DNA from 4 places in the Thermanaeromonas toyohensis ToBE genome. Region 1 is predicted to be linked to each of the others. Evidence: riboswitches for the same ligand, from Rfam matches in the RefSeq annotation. Region 1 holds a riboswitch; each other region holds the start of a gene.
What was found. A riboswitch is a leader RNA that binds a small molecule or an ion and turns the genes downstream of it on or off. The one in region 1 is predicted to bind cyclic di-GMP.
Positions count from the first base shown of each region.

Region 2: another riboswitch for cyclic di-GMP. It lies ahead of B9A14_RS10050 (methyl-accepting chemotaxis protein); the one in region 1 lies ahead of B9A14_RS04680 (methyl-accepting chemotaxis protein).
Region 3: another riboswitch for cyclic di-GMP. It lies ahead of B9A14_RS17745 (HD domain-containing protein); the one in region 1 lies ahead of B9A14_RS04680 (methyl-accepting chemotaxis protein).
Region 4: another riboswitch for cyclic di-GMP. It lies ahead of B9A14_RS12365 (type II secretion system F family protein); the one in region 1 lies ahead of B9A14_RS04680 (methyl-accepting chemotaxis protein).

Region 1 covers NZ_LT838272.1:962,466-964,664, reverse strand. Annotated here, with positions in the region: gene B9A14_RS04680 (methyl-accepting chemotaxis protein) at 1-1,108, opposite strand, end outside; cyclic di-GMP riboswitch class I at 1,185-1,275, opposite strand; gene B9A14_RS04675 (M1 family aminopeptidase) at 1,355-2,199, opposite strand, start outside.
Region 2 covers NZ_LT838272.1:1,942,287-1,944,485, reverse strand. Annotated here, with positions in the region: gene B9A14_RS10055 (FapA family protein) at 1-819, shown strand, start outside; cyclic di-GMP riboswitch class I at 1,015-1,102, shown strand; gene B9A14_RS10050 (methyl-accepting chemotaxis protein) at 1,239-2,199, shown strand, end outside.
Region 3 covers NZ_LT838272.1:1,949,849-1,952,047, forward strand. Annotated here, with positions in the region: gene B9A14_RS10085 (STAS domain-containing protein) at 1-581, opposite strand, end outside; cyclic di-GMP riboswitch class I at 824-910, shown strand; gene B9A14_RS17745 (HD domain-containing protein) at 1,077-2,199, shown strand, end outside.
Region 4 covers NZ_LT838272.1:2,387,175-2,389,373, forward strand. Annotated here, with positions in the region: gene B9A14_RS12365 (type II secretion system F family protein) at 1-783, opposite strand, end outside; cyclic di-GMP riboswitch class I at 822-910, opposite strand; gene B9A14_RS12370 (type IV pilus twitching motility protein PilT) at 934-1,977, opposite strand; gene B9A14_RS12375 (GspE/PulE family protein) at 1,979-2,199, opposite strand, start outside.

The sequences.
Region 1 (2,199 bases):
GAGCACCTTCAGATGTCTTCTCCGCCACCAACTGGGAGGCCCGGGCCATATCTTCAGCTTGCTGATGTACCCTTTCTACCCGCGCAGCTTGAGCTTCTATAGCTGTGGCCGTTTGGGTGACCTGCTGGGCTTGGTGTTCAGCACCCCGGGCCATCTCCTGGGCCGTTAAAGCTACCTGCCGGGCGGATTCTCCTAATTCCTGAGACATTTGGGCTAAATCCTGGCTTAAGCCTGCCACTTCCCCTGCCATCTCCCTAACCCGCCCAATAAGTTGGCGCAAACTCTGTCCCATAACACTAAAGGCCTGGCTTAACTGTCCTAGCTCATCCCGGGATCTTACTTTTATCTCGGCTGCCGTTAAATCTCCCGCTGCAATTCGCTTAGCATAGGCTACAAGATTAGCTATAGGACGTCCCACCATACGGCTAAATATCAAGGCCACCAGCATTCCTAATATAAAGGCTAAACTTAAGCCCGAATATAGAGTGCTTTTAGCATAGGTCAGTGCCCATTCCAGCTCTGACTTGGCGTTTTCACGCTGAAGCGTCATCTCTTTTTGAACATGGCTACCGATATTGTTAATATTATCCACCGCTGCCCCCATCTGAAAGCTTAAGATGGGCAAAGCAAGCATCCGGTCCTGCTGGCTAGCTTTTAAAATGTTTCCTTTAAAGGTCTCCGTAAAGCTTTTAGCAGCCATGGCCATGGCGGACACAAAGCCCTGGGTCTGGCTGTCTAGCTGTTGGCCTTCCAATTCTTCTTTAGCTTTATTGAAACGTTGGAGAGCTTCCTCAAAGCTTAAAGCATGGGTCTGGGATCCATTAATTATGTAATCGGTTGCGCGCCTATAACCTTCCCAGATAGATAAGGACATGGTAGTAAAAAGCTGGTCTTGCTTCTGGAGGAGTAAAACTTTCCGGGCAGCATGTTCAATACGTTGAAGATTTATATCCACAATCACTACCACAGCCACAAAAACAGCTATAACTAAAAGGAAACCCCCCATGATTTTGGCACCTAGCTTTACGGCACCAAAGTTAAAAATACCCACCGGGAGGGAAAAGGCTCGTTTTTTGCCCTCCCCCCTCCGAAATCTGGGAAACCGCATACCCCGTACCTCCTGCCCCTTAAGTTCTGCAAATTTAAAGGGCTACTCCTATTTTAATGGGTAGCCCCGTTCCACCCACGGCAGCTGGCTGTCATAGCCAGAAACATCTGGCCTTAGACCCTATAGCTTTGCGCCCCCACCTTTCGATGGGTTTGCCCTTGTCGGGGCATCTTATGCACTTTATCTTCCATTATTCGCCTTAATTATACTCTACAGGCCTTACCTCGACAAGATATTTTTTCCAATTTACTTCCCTTTATGCTGGATATAGAAATTCAGAATGCCTTCCAACCACGGGGCCTCTATACGTTCAAAGCGATAATATTCCTGAATATAGCGTAAGGCTTCTTGTAAAGTTTTTACCCCCATCTTCTCTTCCATCTTTAACCAATAAACCGTCCCTTGACGGTAAGTCACCTGGCGATAATCCTTTTCGGAAGTAAAACTTTTAAGCTCTCGATTTAATGCCTCTGAAAGTTCCTCTAAATTTAAGGTTTCCCCTGCTTCAGCTATTATGTCCTCCTTAAGTTGCCTATATAAAACGGGATCGTGTACCCGATAGTAAAGGAGAGTACTATATTCCGCCAGCCCTTCATCTATCCACGATGAAGAAATAGTATCATTGCCTACCAAATTATACCACCACTGGTGAGCAACCTCATGTACAATAACCGGAGGAGTATAACCTTTACGGGTGCTTAAAAAAACTAGTCCTGGGTACTCCATCCCCGAAAGGCCCTCCAAGGGTACCTCAACGAGGTTTAAGTAAGAGTAGGGGTAAGGGCCCCAGTACTCCTTAAAAAAAGCGAAGGCCCCCATCGCTATATCCAAGGTAGAAGTGGGGAGCTGATTGCGAAAGGCCAGGGTTATTAAAGTTTGGTCTATTTGAGCGTATGCTTGCTTCCAGCCTGGCGCAAGGACAAAGGCAAACTCGCGAATGGGTTTTTCGCTCATAAAAGTCCATAAGACTCGCTCTCCTCTTTGCTCCCCTCCAGTAGTTCGCCCGCTGGCCCTAACCATTAAGGAAGGTGGTAATTCCAGCTCTACATTATAATAGGCGGAATCGGCAAAATAAGGATCACCCCAAGCTA
Region 2 (2,199 bases), 980 kb from region 1:
GTCATAGAGGGCACGGTTTCTGGAGCCAGTATCAAAGCCCAGGATTCTGTAGTGATCAAGGGCAACGTCCACGCTTCAACTATAATCGCTGGAGAGAAGTTCGCTCTCCTAAGGAACGGTCTTCCCCTCCTAAAGAGGATATCATCTCAGATAGAAGAGCTATTTCTGGCCCTCAACCAGCTTAAAGAGAAGTACACAGGAAGCACCATCGGCCCTTTAGTCAAATTGTTGCTTGAACGGAAGTATCCTGGTATTCCAGCATCTATTCAGGTCCTTAGAGAGTACGTCAAGAAGCTCCCCTTTGAGTATCCTCCCCTCACCCGGTTTTTAAATAACATGGAGTATAAGTTAGTACGCCTACCCCTTGCCATAGTCAGCATCGAAGAGATAGAGGAACTGTACAATGAGGCTATGGAATTGCTAGGCCATATTCAAATCCAGGACAAAACAGAAAACGGCAACGTGACTGTGGGCTATGTGCTTAACTCCAAAATTATCGCCTCAGGAAGCGTAACTGTAAGCCGTATAGGTTGTGACAATTCTTATATCGAAGCAGGAAAAAAGGTTATAATCCATGGCGCCTTTAGAGGCGGGGAAATAAAGGCAGGAGAGGATGTGTACGTAAGGGAACTGGGCACCCGGGGCGGAGCCAAAAGTACAGTCACGGTACAGGAAAAAGGCGTAGTCACTATCGAACATGCCTATGAAAATAGTTTTGTAAAAATAGGTGTCCGAATCTATCCCTTCACCAGGGAAGAAAGAAAAATAAGGCTTCGCCTTAACGCGGAAGGTGAAATAGATGTTATACCTTGGAGGTAAAAGAGCTTGGATTCAGGGCGGCCAAAATACCTGCGGTTTTTCGACAAATTTCTCCTTGATCTTCAAACAATGCAAGGGATAATTTTAACTTAAAAAGAGGATTTTTAGACATAATGTCGAATAAAATAACAGCAAAATAAAATAAGAGATAAGGGCTGAGTAAGTTAGAAGGCTACAGGAAAGGTACGTTATCTGCACCGAGAAGGGCAAACCGTTCGAAAGGGCGGGGCGCAAAGTCATGGGCCTAAGGCGGGATCTAAGCTAAGGCTGCCAGGCTGCCGGTGCATCGAGGTAGGAGGGAGCAGAAACGTGCTCCCTTTTATTTTAAGCTTATTTTAAGCCTAATTTTAGATTTAAGTTTATTTAACTTAAAGCAAGATAAGTCATAACTACCAAAAATTAAGAAGGAGGCAACACCTATGGCTATTACCTCTACCAAAACATTAGAACCTTTACCTACGGGCAGCCGAGGGGTATATAGGGATACTTCTAAGACTGAACTAGTAAAGGAGGGAGATAAGAAAGAGATAGAAGCGCGCAGGAGGCAGGCTCGAACCTTTGCCAAGCAGCAACAGATAGCTGAGCGGATAGCTAGTGCAACAGAACAACTTTCTTCTGGAGTTGAACAGGCTTCAAGTGCTGTAGAAGAATTGCGCAGCGCTATGGAACAAATAGCCAGCGGAGCTCAGGAGGCTAGCAGTGCTACCGAGCAGTCTTTGGCTGCCATACAGGTTATTGGCGAGGCGGCGAAAATCTCTGTAAAGCAGGCACGGGAGTCGCTGTCCCGTTGTGAAGCCATAAGGGATTTAGTAAACCGCACATCTCAAGACATCGAAGAACTGATCCAAGGTGTAGACGATAGCGCTGCTAGAAGCGAAGAATCGGCCAGACTGGTGGCAAGGCTGGAAGAAGAAGCGGCCAAGATTGGTGAGATTGTTAGGACTGTCGTAAGGATCGCTGACCAAACTAACCTTTTGGCTCTAAATGCTGCGATTGAGGCCGCACGGGCTGGGGAACACGGCCGTGGTTTTGCCGTAGTAGCCGACGAAGTAAGGACCCTGGCAGAAACTTCCGAGAAAGCAGCCAGTGATATACGGAAGATAGTGGATAGCGTGCAAGAAGATGTACGGATAGTGGCGGAAGCTATTAATAAAGCAGCCGAGGTAGCTAGAGGTGAAACAGAAAAGGGCAAAGTTATAACTGATGAGCTTAAGAAGATAGCTAGCTCCGTAGTCAACGTAGTAGAGAGTGCAACTAGGATCGAACAGCTAATTACTGAAGTAGAAAAGGCAGTGGCTGAATTCCAAAAGGGAAGCGAGCAAATAGCAGCTACTGCTGAAGAGCAAGCCAGCGCAACTGAGCAAGCTTTACAAGGGGTTG
Region 3 (2,199 bases), 990 kb from region 1:
GTATGAGCAACCTCCGGCTTAATACCGGTAAGTATCACTTCTGCCCCCAGTAGTCTTATGGCATTAAACATTTCTATTAAGAATCCACCTACTACTGTATCGATCATGGGTACACCAGTAACATCTACTATAACAACTTTAGCACGAGCCGAGCTTACTCGATTTAACAATTTTTCCGCTATATCTTGGGCCCTCTGGCTATCGATGTTCCCAATCATGGCTACCAGCAGCATATCTGTCCATATCCGGATTATGGGGGTGGCGAGTTCAGAAAGCATCTGTCTTAACTGGGAGAGTGTTTCTCTTTGTTCCTGGCGTAAGCTTGCTGAAACTTTGATAGCCTGCTGCATTACCTCAAGCACAGGATATTCTGGTATCTCTTGGGTTATATGTATAAGCTTTTCGGTTACCTGCTCTTCGCCTAATTCCTCTATCAACTCCCGGAGTGCTCGCGAGAGACTAGTTTCCTTTTCTTTTTCCTTTAAATTAGAAAGGGGTATCTCTACTAATTGTCTCCATAGTGCCACGTCACCTGTATTGGCGAGTTTCTTAATTAGTTCTTCGGCCTTATTCATACCCATTTTTTTCTTCCCTCCATATTAAGCAAGGTCATCATAAAAAATTAAAAAAATGTTTGGAGACCAATTTTAGACTTAATTCTACACCAAACTCTTTATTCCTCCTCAAGTTATTGCCTTGAAACCCGTTTGCTTTTAGGCCCGACTAGGCTTTCGCTAGGAAAAACTAGGGATTTGTTAGGAGGAAAGGTTATTGCTATACAGTGGATTGTATGATATGTTAAAGATGAACCTAAATACCGCCCCTCTGTTAAGGGCAAACCCGCCGAAAGGCGGGGGCGCAAAGCCACGGGCCTAAGGCTTTTAAGGGCTATGGCAGCCGGGTTGCCGGTGGGGAGGAGTTTATACTTTTACTAAAGCTTCTAGTAAGTTAGGCTGTTAAGTTAAATATATTAAATATATTCGTTCTGGCTCCCCACCAGGGTTGGTATTTATGCCTGGTGTATTTTTTTCATTAACCTAAACTATTTTAGGGTTTGGGGTGATAGGAGTAAATTTATGGAAAGAAGGAAATATGTGCCCATGCCTAAAGTTAAAGAGGAGAGCCTCCTATCCGAAATAGCGAACATAATGATCAGCACAGGAAGCTATATAGTTCAAGTAGAAACCCAAACGGGGGAGCCGATAGGATGGATCGACGTCTTAGATCTGCTTAGAAGTTATGTTGATATTCCTCAACGTGAGGGTCTGAAAGCCAGGGACATCTGTAGACCCATAGAGGCCTCCGACCATTTAGATGTAGAAACTGCTGGTGAAGAATTGAGCCAATGGCTTATACGAGATGGCCGTGTTCTCCCTTACTTTATCTCTCCAGATAAAAGTACAAGCGGCCTGCTTCTTGCCAGTGAAATTATGGCTGAGTTATTGGGCTTAAAGGAGCAAGAAACCCAAAAACGCCAAGCAGCAGAAAGGGCGTATCAAGAACTGGGTGAGCAAGTACCTCTAGGGATAGCCTTAGTAGATAGCGAAGGACATCTTTTCTATGCTAATGCTTTAGCCCAAAGGGTTATAAATGGTGCAGGAATGGTACCCCAGGATCTGCGCGAGTTAGCCTCTTCAGGTAGATCCAAGATAGTTAAATTAGATAATCGCCATTACCGCATAGGTACCCGTAAAATGAAAATGGAACCCACCAGGGCTCCAGAAGATTACTCTTTCTTGGTCATTTTTACAGACGTTACCACAGAATATAATCTGGTAGAACAGTTAAGGAGTGCCAGAGAGGAAGCGGAACTAGCCCTAGCTGTGATGTTACCAGACCAGCGCATCACCTTAAGACTCCAGTCTATTGTGGAATATACAGATACATATGATCCTCAGACGGGTAAAATCAAAATCACAGGTGTAATTTCTCAAGGGGTATACCGGCACGTCATAAACATATTGAGACTCATTGCTGATACCTTTCGGCAAGGGTTAATGGAGTTACCTGGGATGGAAAAGAATACCCTGGTCACCGCAGCTATATTCCATGATCTCGCCAAGGTGCAGCCAGAGCTTAAAATAGGAGATTTGGTTGTCCCTCAGGAAACCTTTGAACAAGGATATCTCCATGCTTTTAGGGGGGCAGCTTTAGCAGAAGGAATCTATCGCTTGAGCCCAGAAATAGTGGAGATAATAA
Region 4 (2,199 bases), 1.4 Mb from region 1:
AAGGCGCAATATAACTTTATCCAGGGCGTAGCGCACTTTCTCCCTTTTAGCCCACCACCAGATTAGATAGCCTAAAGCTATTCCTACTACCACAAACATAAACCACCAACGTCTTAAAAATTGGCTTAATCCTAATACCATTCTGGTGGGCCAGGGTAGGGGTACGCCCAGGTTACCGATTATATTGCTAAACATAGGCAAGACAAAAGTGAGCATAAAAGCTATGGAAGCTAAAGAAACCATAAAGACAATAAAGGGATAGGTCATAGCTGATTTAATCTTTTCTGCTATTTCGTGTTCCCGCTCAAAATGCTCGGCTAATCGTATTAGTGTTTCATCGAGGGCGCCGCTGATCTCTCCTGCCTCTACGGAGTAGACCATTATAGCTGGAAATACCTTGGGTGACTTGCTTAAAGCCTGGTGCAACATCTCCCCTTGCTGTAAATCTTCCAGTACCTTATCTATACTTTCTTTTAAAAAGCGGTTATCCGCCTGCCTGCTTAAGGTTCTTAAAGCATTGATAATGGGGATACCCGCCGACAGCATAGTGCCCAGCTGGCGGCAAAACAGGGCCAAATCCCTACGGCTAACTCGTTTTAGAAGGAAAAATCTCAAATAATCTAACCCTAAGTTGATCTCCAGCTCGCTTCTTACAGGCCGTAGTTCGGTTATAAAAAGACCCTGATTCCTTAACTGGCGGCCGGCCAGCTGCTCGCTCTCCGCTTCAATGATGCCTTTGATAAGGTTTCCGCTAGTATCCCTGGCTTTGTACCTGAACCTCATAATAAAAAGTGCCGGCACTCCAGGAAAAGCTTAACTCTCCCGGCAGCCCGGCGACCATAGGCTTCTTACCACCCTTAGGCCCGTAGCTTTGCGCCCCCGGCTTTCGCCGGGTTTGCCCTTAAACAGGGATATTCTTCTAATTCGCCAAAATCACCCAAAATCCTGCTGATTTATATAATCAGGGCTAATTATTCCTCTGGCGGCCAGGTTCCTTAAAGCCATTTCCATGGTCTGCATACCGAAACGACCGCCTGTTTGCATCACGGAAATAATCTGGTGGGTCTTACCTTCGCGGATGAGATTGCGCACTGCAGGAGTAGCTATAAGTATTTCTACTGCTACTACCCGTCCCTGGCCATCAGCCCGGGGCAAAAGTTGTTGGGTAATAACACCTACTAAGGTATCGGCTAGCTGGATCCTGATCTGACCCTGCTGATGGGGCGGGAAGACATCTATAATGCGGTCGATACTCTGGACCGCGCTACTGGTATGTAGGGTAGCCAGAACCAAGTGCCCTGTCTCTGCGGCTGTAATAGCCGTAGCCACTGTCTCCAAATCCCGCATCTCACCTACCAAAATAACATCCGGGTCCTGGCGCAGGGCAGCCCTTAAGGCGCTGGCAAAGGAAGGGGAATCGCTCCCTATCTCGCGCTGGTTCACTATGCTTTTCTTGTGCTGATGCAAATATTCTATAGGATCTTCTAAAGTAATGATATGACAACTCCGGCGCTGGTTTATACGATCGATCATGGCCGCCAGGGTAGTGCTCTTACCGCTCCCGGTAGGCCCGGTAACTAGGACTAATCCGTGGAGTTGGTCAGCTAGCTCCCCTACCACTGGAGGCAAGCCTAGCTCTTCTAAAGTGGGAATAATAGTATTCACCAACCGGATAGCGGCCCCTACACTTCCCCGCTGGTAGAATACGTTGACTCGAAAGCGGCCCAGGCCAGGGAGCGAATAAGCCAAATCCAACTCCTTACGATTCTGGAATTCCTCCCACCTGGGCCCCAAAATTTGTTTAGCCAGCGCCTCTAAAACAGAAGCCGTAAGTATGGGCCATTGTTTCTGGGGTTCCAGCCTCCCTATCCGCCGGAACACAGGAGGTAGCCCCACTGTAAGATGTACGTCTGAGGCGCCCCTTTGGACTGCCTCTTTTAAAATTTCTTCTAGCTTCACCAGAATCACCTGGCTCATCTTAAAATCCACCTAGGGAAACGCGGATAACTTCCTCTACCGTGGTCAAACCCTGGCTGGCTTTAAGGAGACCGTCTTCGCGTAAGGTGACCATGCCTCCAGCAACGGCCGCTTTCTTAATCTCTGTAGCTGGCGCCTTGGCGGCCACAAGGGTGCGTATCTCCTCGTTCATCACCAGGACCTCCTGGATGGCGGTCCGTCCCTGGTAACCTGTATAGTTGC